DNA from 2 places in the Desulfosarcina variabilis str. Montpellier genome. Region 1 is predicted to be linked to the other one. Evidence: riboswitches for the same ligand, from Rfam matches in the RefSeq annotation. Region 1 holds a riboswitch; the other holds the start of a gene.

What was found. Region 1 has a riboswitch for thiamine pyrophosphate ahead of Dvar_RS21420 (ABC transporter ATP-binding protein). Riboswitches for the same ligand answer to the same signal wherever they lie in the genome.
Region 2: it holds a riboswitch for thiamine pyrophosphate, as region 1 does, so the genes downstream of both, thiS (sulfur carrier protein ThiS) here and Dvar_RS21420 (ABC transporter ATP-binding protein) in region 1, are expected to answer to the same signal.

Annotation. Positions count from the first base shown of each region.
Region 1 covers NZ_CP159846.1:4,741,842-4,747,594, forward strand. The annotation lists gene Dvar_RS21410 (PKD domain-containing protein) at 1-1,688, shown strand, start outside; gene Dvar_RS21415 (hypothetical protein) at 1,718-2,392, shown strand; TPP riboswitch at 2,718-2,826, shown strand; gene Dvar_RS21420 (ABC transporter ATP-binding protein) at 2,878-3,615, shown strand; gene Dvar_RS21425 (ABC transporter permease) at 3,612-4,388, shown strand; gene Dvar_RS21430 (ABC transporter substrate-binding protein) at 4,385-5,332, shown strand; gene Dvar_RS21435 (ABC transporter permease) at 5,379-5,753, opposite strand, start outside.
Region 2 covers NZ_CP159846.1:2,349,380-2,355,132, reverse strand. The annotation lists gene Dvar_RS10640 (HDOD domain-containing protein) at 1-594, opposite strand, end outside; gene murA (UDP-N-acetylglucosamine 1-carboxyvinyltransferase) at 855-2,144, shown strand; TPP riboswitch at 2,181-2,286, shown strand; gene thiS (sulfur carrier protein ThiS) at 2,359-2,559, shown strand; gene Dvar_RS10625 (thiazole synthase) at 2,564-3,349, shown strand; gene thiH (2-iminoacetate synthase ThiH) at 3,409-4,518, shown strand; gene thiF (sulfur carrier protein ThiS adenylyltransferase ThiF) at 4,678-5,358, shown strand; gene thiC (phosphomethylpyrimidine synthase ThiC) at 5,390-5,753, shown strand, end outside.

The DNA of each region.
Region 1 (5,753 bases):
CCGACGACACGATTGTGGACAACAGCGACACGGCCAGCACGTCGTCCACCGGCAGTTGGCAGGTATCCAGCGGTACAACACCGTTTGACCCGTCTGACCCGTCAGCCAATTCATTATGGGCCAGAGGCGGCGATGACACCTTTACCTGGTCTTTCAGCCCCACCCAGACCGGAACCTACGAGGTTTGGGAATGGCATTCCGGGTGGAGTTCAAGAACCACGGCGGCGCCGCACCAGATAAGATACGCGGGCGGCACGGCCAACGTTTCGGTCAATCAGCGTGTCAATGCAGGGCAATGGAACAGTTTGGGAACTTACCCGTTTGCAGAAGGCACGACGTACACGGTGAGGGTCACGTCCGTTGCCGACAGCTCGAGTACCTGTGCCGACGCGGTGCGCTGGACACTGGTGGGCGAGGACAACCTTCCTCCCACGGCAGTGATCGACAGTATCAGTCCCAACCCGGCTACCGAAGGGCAACAGGTCACTTTTACCGGCCATGGCAATGATGTTGATGGTGAAATTACGGGGTATCGGTGGTCCTCCAGCATAGACGGTGTTTTGAATCACACCGCTTCATTTACCACCACCGCGTTATCCTCAGGGGGGCATACCATCTTTTTTGAGGTCTGCGACAATGAGGATGAGTGGTCGGCGGCTGTGACCACTCTGCTTACCGTAAACGATGTAACTGCAGTGGAGGAGCATATTTACTATTGCATTGGCTATGGCGTCATTCACAACCCCCTTGAGGAAGCGGAAGACTGGTTCGACACCAATGGCTTTCAAAAAGTAAATGGTTTGTGGCAGTATACCAATGGTTCGGGGAAGGCTTTTATTTTCCATATTATCCAAGACATCGAAGGCATGCGACAGGCTTTGATGACGGAAAATGCGCATGTTATCTATCGGGGGCATGCCAATTATGGAATGGGCGTTGTGTTTGTAACGGAAAGCGAACAGGCCAGCGAAGAGGTGACTGATATATACACCATTGACGATCCAAGAATTTTCAACATCAGCTCCCCCTGGTTCCATGTCAGCGTCCGAGGATTGATCACCAATCAGGCGTATCCGAACTGGTGGCCGATTTTTCAGGACGGGACCAGTGGGGTCATGAACTATGATTTTGGTGAGACCACAGGTACCCCACCGTATTATTACGATACGCCCGCCTACAACTACTACATCACCTACCAGATTCCTGGAGATCCGTCTGGAACGAACTATCTCATGGAATCAGTAAATTTTGGCGCTCTTGAGCGTTTCCCTGACTCGGGAACTCCTGCATGGTATGCGGCTGATGGCAGTGAACCTGACCCCGACAATCCTGACCACCTTCAATACTTCATCACCAACCCGGAGCCGCCTGACCCGGATGATCCCTATCCCAAAACGCATTTTGGTCGTAAAACGATTCTTTTTCGCAAAGCGTTGGAGATCCCGAAAGATGAGATGAAATACAGCCGTTTTTTCTATCAAAGTTGCAACTCCGGTAATTATTATCTGACTACCTTTAACCACGGTATTGTTTTTTATACTGTTAACAACTCTGGTAGCCACGGGTTTTGGACTTATGTAAGGAATTACATCGATGGTATGAGCGACCGGGTTATCTGGCAACGGATGCAAGCCCGAGAAGCGGTTTACGATTATTACAATTTCAACAAATTGCCGTCTCAACAATAGTTAAAACAAGGATTTGGAGGGCTAACAAAATGAAAACCCATCTAACCGTCATTCTTATGATGATCGTGCTGATTGCCTTGCAAATCAGTGTGGTTTATCCGGAAGAACCCGTGGTGCCCGATGTCGACCATACATTCAGCATGGAAAGAGAGCGGCGTATTGATCAATTGGAACGTCTTTCATCCCGAAATGTGATCAACGCCTTTGTCTCTCCGGAATTTTTCGATCAGGAAGATTATTTAGACAAGGCCATTTTTCGTGCATTTGACCATCGATCCCATGAAGCCATCGGGCTTGCACTGGGTTATGTTCAATCCACGCAAGTCGGAGAAGAAGGAGAAAGCGCACGTAAGCTTTACATTGCCAAAAGGATGTTCCAAATATTTCCGGAGGAAGTCGTCGATGATCTGATCAATATTTACAGCCGGTCCGGACCAAAAGTAAGATCCAATGTCATCTATGTAGTAGGACAAATGGCCGGAACGGATGAGATCAAGACACTGCTTGTCAATGCGCTGTCTGATATGGACTATTGCCAGGACGTAACCGACGAAACATTGGGCAAACCATTGCGTGTATGTGACATGGCATACAACCAATTAGTCATCAGATATAATGTTGAGAATGTGCTCCGTACGATTGGCTCCACGCATGCCTTGGATGTGAGGGACTATTACATTGCCCTGTTGAGACGCCAACTATAAAGGACTATTGGTAAAATCGACCATCTAACATCGTCTGGATTCAGCCCCTTTCCAGGCCGCTTCATCAAACCACCCGCTCAGCGGGTGGTTTTTTTGAACGATTTCAATAATGACAAAACGCCGCAGATTGGTAAATTACCAGACTTGTGAAAAAGTGCGTGTTGGCAGGCAATGCAAAAAGAAAAGGCAGGGCGCCGAAGCCGCTGTAACGAAAGGTGTAGATGGTTTGACATGCTTTGTCTTTCGATGCTAAGAAGTATTCTTTCTGAAATGAAGTCGATTAAGCCGCGAACAACGGCTAAAAAATAACGTTCGAGGATCTTTCGTATTTTGCTGGGGGAGTCGATGGGAATTGGCTGAGAGGGGGCTTGAAGCCCCGACCCCTATAACCTGATTCGGGTAATGCCGGCGTAGGGAAGTTCATCGCACGATTCTTATTTTTCGTTCCTGCCTTTCCCCGATTGCCGCATTTGGCGGGGTAACCATTGTTGACCATCGAGGGAATTACCAAACATTTTGACGCAAGCCCGGTGATAACGGACTTTTGCCTGACCGTTCCGGAAAACGGATGCGTGGCCCTGATCGGGCCGTCGGGCTGCGGGAAAAGCACCTTGTTCGATCTTATCATGGGCGTTGTGCCCATGGAAACCGGCAAGATCCGCTGGCGTGATCGGATTGTTCCCGACCTGAGTCAACTGGCAGCTTACATGCAGCAATCCGACCTGCTTCTGCCCTGGCTGGGACTGGTGGACAATGCCCGTCTGCCATCGGATATTGCCGGTGAATCCAAAGCTACGTCCATGCCTCGGGTCGAGGCATTGTTCGACCGTCTGGGGTTGGCCGGATTCGAAAATTACCTGCCGTCTATGGTATCCGGTGGCATGCGCCAGCGCTGCGCGCTGGCGCGTACGCTCATGTTCGGCCGGGATCTGGTGCTGCTTGACGAGCCTTTATCTGCATTGGACGCCATTACCCGCCGCAATCTACAGCAGATGTTGCGCCTGCTGCAAACCGAATTTGGCAAGACGATCCTGATGGTTACTCACGATATCGAGGAGGCACTGGTGCTGGCCGATGAACTGATCGTATTGACGCGTCCGCCCATGCGGGTGGCGGACCGCATAACCCTTTCCATGCCCCACCCGCGGCGACTGGAAGATCCCCCATTGGTGGTCATCAAACACCGGGTATTGAATATGTTGCAGGAGGGTCGGCAGGCGTGAAACAGACTTGGACCATACCGGCCGGGATCCTGTTGCTGGTTGCCGGTATCTGGGAAGTCAGCAGCCGCCTTTCGGATTTGCCCGACTTTATCCTACCGCCACCCAGCAGGATTGTGCAGGTGGCTGTCGGTCACGCCCCGCAGCTTTTGCCTCATGCCGGGATCACGCTGGTCGAGATTATGGCCGGCATCCTCCTGGCCCTGGCTCTGGCGGTGCCCCTGGCTGTGGCCATGTTCGCCAAGCCATCTCTGGAAAAGGCCCTGGCCCCGTTTCTGGTGGCCTCCCAGGCCATTCCGGTATTTGCCCTGGCGCCCCTGCTGGTGGTATGGCTGGGATACGGCCTGGCCAGCAAGATTTTCATGGCCGCAGTAATTATATTTTTTCCGATCACAGTCAGCCTGCTGGAGGGGTTTCGAAGTTGCGATAGCGCCTTTCGCGTACTGTTCCGCCTGATGGGGGCCGGCTTCTGGCAGACCCTGCGACGGCTCTACTGGCCCTGGGCCCTGCCGTACTTTTTTGCCGGATTGCGGGTGGGGGTGAGCGTGGCCACCATTGGTGCGGTGATTGGCGAATGGGTGGGCGCTCAGCAGGGACTGGGCTATTTGATGATCCAGTCCAACGCGCGTCTCAAAACCGACTGGGTGTTTGCCGCCATCTTGTGGCTGTCATTGATGGGCCTTTTCCTATGGCATGCCGTGGGATGGCTGGAGCGTCATTGCCTGGCCTGGAAAGATTCTCCCAACCCAACATCTCAAGGAGGAAATCATAGATGAAACGCATTTTGATGATCCTGATCCTGATTGCCGGTGTATCCTGGAGCGGGCCGGCCCTGGCCGAGGCACCCCTGACGCTCATGCTCGACTGGTTCCCTAATGTGGATCATATGCCGATCTATGTAGCCCAGGAACGCGGCTTTTTTTCTCAGGCGGGCGTAACCGTAAAAATTCTCAATCCATCGGATACGTCAGATGCCTTGAAACTGGCGGTGGCCGGCCGGGTCGATTTGGCCGTCTCTTATGAGCCGCAGACGCTGATGGCGGCCGGCCGGGGAATCGACGTGCGTGTTGTGGGACGTCTGATCGGGCATCCCTTGTGTACGTTGATGTATCTGAAAAAAAGTGGTTTTACCAAGCCCGCTGACCTGACCGGCCGCACCATCGGCTATACGGTTCCCGGTCTGATGGATGTGCTCATGGACGCATTTGCAAAAATTAACCATATCACTGACTATAAGCTGGTCAATGTGGGCTTTTCCATTGCCCCGGCGCTCAGTGCCGGGCGGGTCGATGCGGTCATGGGACCGTTTAAGACCTATGAGACGGTAACCATGGCCCACGAGGGAATCGACACCGGTTTTTTCGAACTGGAAACCTGGGGCATCCCGGATTACGATGAGTTGATTTTTATTTGCGGGCCAAAAACGCTGGCGAGCAAGAAAAATCAGGTGCAAGGCTTTGTGCAGGCCGTTGCCAAAGCAATCGATGTGATCGACGCCTCTCCCAATGCTGCCTTGACCGACTATTTCAAGGCCCTGCCCGATGCAGACAAGAAGGTTGAAACCGCTGCTTTTGAGCTGACCCGTCCCTACTACGCCAAGCATCAACAATGCGATCGTAAGGCATGGCAGGCATTTGCCGATTTTGCCTTACAATACGGTCTTATCGAAAAAAAGGTGGATGTGGCCACCTTGTTGCCGGATTTGATGAAGGGCGAATAAATAGGTCGCGCCTCAAACGGGGCACTGCCTTTTTTTGCCTGATTTTTTACTTTCGGGAATGGCCGGGGCGATCATCGATCCTGGCCGTCTTGACAAATTTCCAGGCGCAAAGGCGTTTTTCCAGATAGTTGACGATTTCATAGAGACAGACCCCCAGCAGACTCATACCGATGATGCCGACAAACATCAGATTATTGTCAAATCGGCCCCATGAATCCATGATAAAAAATCCCAGGCCCTTAGCCGTGGCAACGGATTCAACGAAAAAGAGCACCGCAATGCCGGTCCCGGTTCCGATGCGAAGCGATGTAAAGGCCTGGGGCAGGGCCGCTGGAATGACCACGTGTTGAAGGGTTTGGACAACTGTTCCACCCAGTGATTTAAAGGAGTCGATATACTCCCGGTCCAGGCCCAGAACGCT
Region 2 (5,753 bases), 2.4 Mb from region 1:
TTCAAAGGCAATATCCGTATCGGTCGTCCCGATCAGATCCAATTCCGCCTCAACGATCGGTTGATTGTAAATGCTCGAATTTTCAAGGCATTTCAGAAAGTCTTCAGGACGGGTCAGGGCCAGAATCAGTTTCCCTATGCCATGTAAAAGACCGGCGATATACAGTTCTCCGGGGATGCTGTTGATATGCAGGTCCGTCCTGCCCAGCATGCGGTTGGCCATACCGCAAGCCCATGAGTGAGCCCAAAAATCCTTGCCCGAAAAGCCTTCGATGCGCGGGAACTCAGGTAAAATGGTGCGGAAAAAGTGCAGGTTGATGGCATTGATGGATTCCTCAAGGCCGATATGCATGATCGCCTGTCTGAGGCTGGATACTTTCTGGATGGCACCAAAGTAGGCGGAGTTGGCCAGCTGCAGCAAATGGGTGGTAAGGCTCATGTCAGATTCAATCAACCGGATAAATTGATCCACATCGACCTCTTGGACCGGCTGATGATTCATGGCCAGCAATTGGCTTCCAATGGGTGGAAAGGGAGGCAATTTGAGATTGGATTGAAGTATTTCCAATGCAATGGCCTGTGCAGTGTTGTTCATTTTTTCATGCCTTTTTTGATCTTGTTGATACGGCTGGTTTTCCTGCCACCTATACTGGCGCATTGACATCGGTGCACAGGAAAAAGTTCAAACGGTAGATGGCGCTTCAATTAATGTAGCACAGGCACGAACAAAGCCAACCCATAAAATTCAGTTGCCGTCAGCAATCATTTATGCCAATTTAACGAAAAAATCGCTTGACAGCAAATTCAAAACCAATGGGCTGACCAACAGGTCGAACAACCAGAGAGGCAACGCTTATGTCCGATCAGGAATATATTGAAATTAATGGTGGCAGGCCCCTTTCGGGCAGTGTTTGTGTTCAGGGATCGAAAAACGCCATTCTTCCCATGCTGGCAGCCTCCCTGCTTCCCGAACACGGTTGTAGCGTAATCCGCAATGTGCCACCGCTCAACGATATTCTCGTGGCCTTTGACATCATGCGCCACGTCGGTGCCAAGGTGGATTATTTTGCCAGTGAAAAAGTGGTTTGTGTGGACGCCACGCACTTGAACCGGTCGGATCTGCCTGAATCACTGACCTGCCGTTTACGGGCCTCGGTGCTGTTCATCCCGGCCCTGCTCAAACGACTGGGTGAAGTCCGCTTGCCCTCCGTCGGCGGTTGCCCCTTGGGAAGCCGCAACCTCAACTACCATTACCGCGGGTTTGCCCGTCTGGGGGCAAAGATCACGGCCAAGGATGCCTTTATCATCAGCGGGGAGACGTTTGCCGGGACCACCATGTATCTGGATTTTCCCAGCCACACCGGAACGGAAAATCTGATGATGGCCGCCTGTTTTTCCAAAGGCATATCGATTATTGAAAACGCCGGGGCCGATCCCGAAATCACCGATTTTGCCAAATTTCTGATCAAAATGGGCGCCAAGATTCATGGACTGGGCACGCGCACGCTCACCGTGGAAGGCGTACCCCAGCTCAATGCCATTGAATACTATGCCATGAATGACCGTCTGGACGCCGGCCTGTTCATGATGGCCGCCGGTATTGCTGGAGGACGGATTTCCATTATCGGCGTGGCACCCGAGGACATCCGTATCCTGATCGAAAAAATGATGCAGATGGGAGTTGAAATCAACGTCAACGGGTATGTGCTTGAAGTTTCTTCCCCAGGCCGACAATTAAAACCGGTCAACGTGCTCACCTGCCCCTACCCCGGTTTCGCCACGGATTTTCAGCCCGGCATGATGGCCCTGTCCTGCATTGCCGACGGCCAGAGTTACATCCGCGAACGTATTTTCGACAAGCGTTTCAGCCAGGTTTCCGAGTTGAGAAAACTGGGCGCGGTCATCGACCTGGACGAAGAGGATGGTCTGGCCATCGTCAACGGCCCCACTACATTCAAAGGCGCCGATACCCGTCCGGACAACATCCGCGCCGCGTCATGTATTCTTTTGGCCGGACTGGCCTGTCCGGAAACAACGATCGTGCGCAACATCTACCAGATTGGACGCGGCCATTTTGACATCGAGAACCGTTTTCAAGCACTCAGTGCCAATGTTGTGAGAAAAAACAGCGTGATCCGGACTTGATTTCCCAGCCCAGATCCATTAAGTAGATACAAAAAATAAAAATGCTGGGGGTGCCCCAATGGGGGCTGAGATGGCGCAGCGGCGCCAACCCTTTGAACCTGATGCAGGTAATGCTGCCGTAGGGAAGCATGACAGAATATACGATTGGATTTCTTTTTGTCAGGCTTGTCCTTCATGGGCAGGCCTTTTTTTATTCCGTTTGGAGGAGGGGAATATGGAGATCCGACTCAATGGGAAACCGGAACGTCTCACGGGAGCAATCACTGTGGGCGACCTGATCCGGGAAAAGGGGCTGGACCCTGAAACCGTCGTGGTCGAGCATAACTTGGCGATTATCACCACCGTAGACTTCGACCAGGTATGGTTAGAAGACAATGACAACCTTGAAATATTAAAATTCGTGGGCGGAGGCTGACCCCATGCATACAAACAATTCCAGCGATACGTTGACCATAGGCGGCCGATCGTTTGACTCGCGTTTGTTGATCGGTACCGGCAAATATCCTTCGGATGAGATGATCCCCGACATCATCACGGCGTCCGGGTCACAGATCATCACCGTGGCCCTGCGTCGAGTGGATTTCAGGGCCACCACCGACAATGTCATGCACCATATTCCCGATAGCATGCAGCTGTTGCCCAACACCTCCGGTGCCCGCAATGCCGAGGAAGCCGTGCGCATCGCCCGCCTGGCCCGGGCCACGGGATGTGGCAACTGGATCAAAATTGAAGTCATCCCGGACAACCTGCACCTGTTGCCCGACGGTCACCAGACCCTGTTGGCCACTGAAACCCTGGTCAAAGACGGGTTTGTGGTGCTGCCCTACATCAATGCCGACCCCGTTGTGGCCCGCCAATTGGAAGATGCCGGGGCGTCGGCGGTCATGCCCCTGGGAGCACCCATTGGTACCAACCAGGGCCTGACCACGCGGGAGATGCTGCACATCATCATCGATACGATCAACGTCCCGGTGGTGGTGGACGCCGGCATCGGCAAGCCATCCCAGGCCTGTGATGCCATGGAGATGGGAGCCGATGCATGCCTGGTCAACACAGCCATCGCCAGTGCCGGTGATCCGGTGGCCATGGCCGGCGCCTTTGCCGCGGCCATCCGAGCCGGCCGCGAGGCCTGCCTGTCCGGAACCGGCAGTGTCGGCATCCAGGCAACGGCATCGTCACCGCTGACCGGTTTTCTGTACGAATAGCGAGCTCTATTTTAGCAAAAAAATATTTTAGAAAGCCCTATTTCGGAAAGAAAATGACCATGAGTTTTTACACCACCTATGCCATGTGGCGGAACGCGGATCTTGTGGGACGCATGCAATCGGTAACCGATAGCGACGTGCGCCGCACCTTGAGCAAACGCACACTGACCGCCCATGATTTCCTCTGCCTGCTGTCGCCGGCAGCCGAAGCCCATCTGGAAGCCATGGCCCGCAAGGCCCACGGCCTGACCATGGCCCAGTTCGGGCGCACCATGGTGCTTTATACCCCGCTGTACCTGTCCAATTATTGCACCAACGGGTGCCTGTACTGCAGTTTCAATCATAAAAACCGGATCGACAGGCGTCAACTGAGCCTTGCTGAAGTCGAAGACGAAGCGCGTGCCATCAGCGCCAGCGGACTCAAGCACATCCTGATTCTCACCGGTGACGCACCGTCCATTGCCAGCGTGGATTACATCGCTGACTGCTGCCGGGTACTGGATCGATATTTTACGGCCATCGGCATCGAAATCTACGCCCTGACCGAAGACGAGTACAAACGATTGATCGCCGCCGGGGCCGACAGCCTGACCCTTTACCAGGAGACCTACAACGAAAGGCTGTATGCCGAATTGCATCCCAAAGGCCCCAAGCGGGACTATGGTTTCCGCCTGGACGCCCCGGAACGCGCCTGCCGGGCAGCCATGCGGGCGGTCAATGTGGGCGCCCTGCTGGGACTGGACGACTGGCACCGCGACGCCTTCTTCACCGGCTTGCATGCCCACTATCTGCAAGACCGCTATCCGGAAACCGAAATCAGCGCATCCCTGCCCCGCATCCGGCCCCACGTGGGCGGTTTTCAGCCTGGCTGCGTGGTTGAAGACCGTCACCTGGTCCAGATCATGACCGCCATGCGGCTGTTCATGCCCCGGTTGGGAATCGCCATCTCGACCCGGGAAAGCGCTGGTTTCCGCGACCGGTTGTTGCCCCTGGGCGTTACTCGCATGTCCGCCGGCTCCTGCACAGCCGTGGGCGGTCATATTGACGAGGACAACGGCACCGGTCAGTTTGAAATCTCTGATGAACGCTCCGTACCGGAGATGGTGGCCATGCTCCAGCAGGCTGGTTGGCAGCCGGTATACAAGGATTGGCAATCGCTGGGTAGGTAAGTTAGTTAGTTAGTTGGTTGGTTGGTTGGTTGGTTAGTTAGTTGGTTGGTTGGAGGTTGAAGGTTGAAGGTTGAAGATTGGAGCTTGGAGCTTGGAGCTTGGAGCTTGGAATTTGGAATTTGGAATTTGGAATTTGGAATTTGAAGGTCGAATGAATCCATGACGGCGAACGCATTTTTATTGGGTCTAAAGGCACATTTCACTGATGACCAGATTCGGCGGTTGGGGTCGGTGTGCGTGGGCATTGCCGGGGCCGGCGGCCTGGGGTCCAATGTGGCTGTCCATTTGGTGCGATCCGGCATCAGGCGACTGGTTGTGGTGGACTTTGACCATGTGGCGCCATCCAACCTGAACCGCCAGTTTTTTTTTTCCGATCAGGTGGGCATGCCAAAAGTCGAGGCCCTGTCCATCAACCTTGCCCGCGTTAATCCACAGATTGAAATACAAGCCCTGAACCTTCGACTAAACGCCGACAATGTGCACAAAATATTAGAAAAATGCCAAATTCTTGTGGAGGCGCTGGACGATGCCCAGGGTAAAAAAATGATGGCTGAGGCGTTTATAACCGATCCGCGGCTGCTGGTGTGCGCATCGGGCATCGGTGGCTGGGGTGACAGTAACCGCATTACCACCCGCCTGGTTCGAGACACATTCTGTCTGGTGGGCGACGGCAAATCGGAAATATCCGCGACCCGTCCCCCCACATCCGCCATCGTCGGCCTGGCCGCGGCCAAGCAGGCGGATGCGGTGATTGAAAAAATTTTGAACAACAGGGTTCAAGGATTCGAGGGGTCAAATGAAGGCACATGCCTCTTTACCCTTGACCCCTTGAATCCTTGACCCCTTGAACCCTTTACAAACGAGGTCCCCCATGCAATACACCACCCAAATGGATGCCGCCCGCAAAGGCATCATTACCACCCAGATGGATGCCGTGGCCGCCAAAGAATCGATCCTTCCCGAAACCCTGTGTGATCTGATCGCCACAGGCAAAGTCATCATTCCGTCCAATAAGAATCACGCCAACCTTAAGGCGCAAGGCGTGGGCCAAGGCCTGCGCACCAAGATCAATGTCAATCTGGGCATATCCAAGGATTGCTGCGACGTCGAGCGGGAACTGGAAAAAGTCCGCCTGGCCCTGGATCTCCAGGCCGAAGCGATCATGGACCTTTCCTGCTTTGGAAAAACCCAGGCGTTCAGGCGCAAGCTGGTGGCCATGTCACCGGCCATGATCG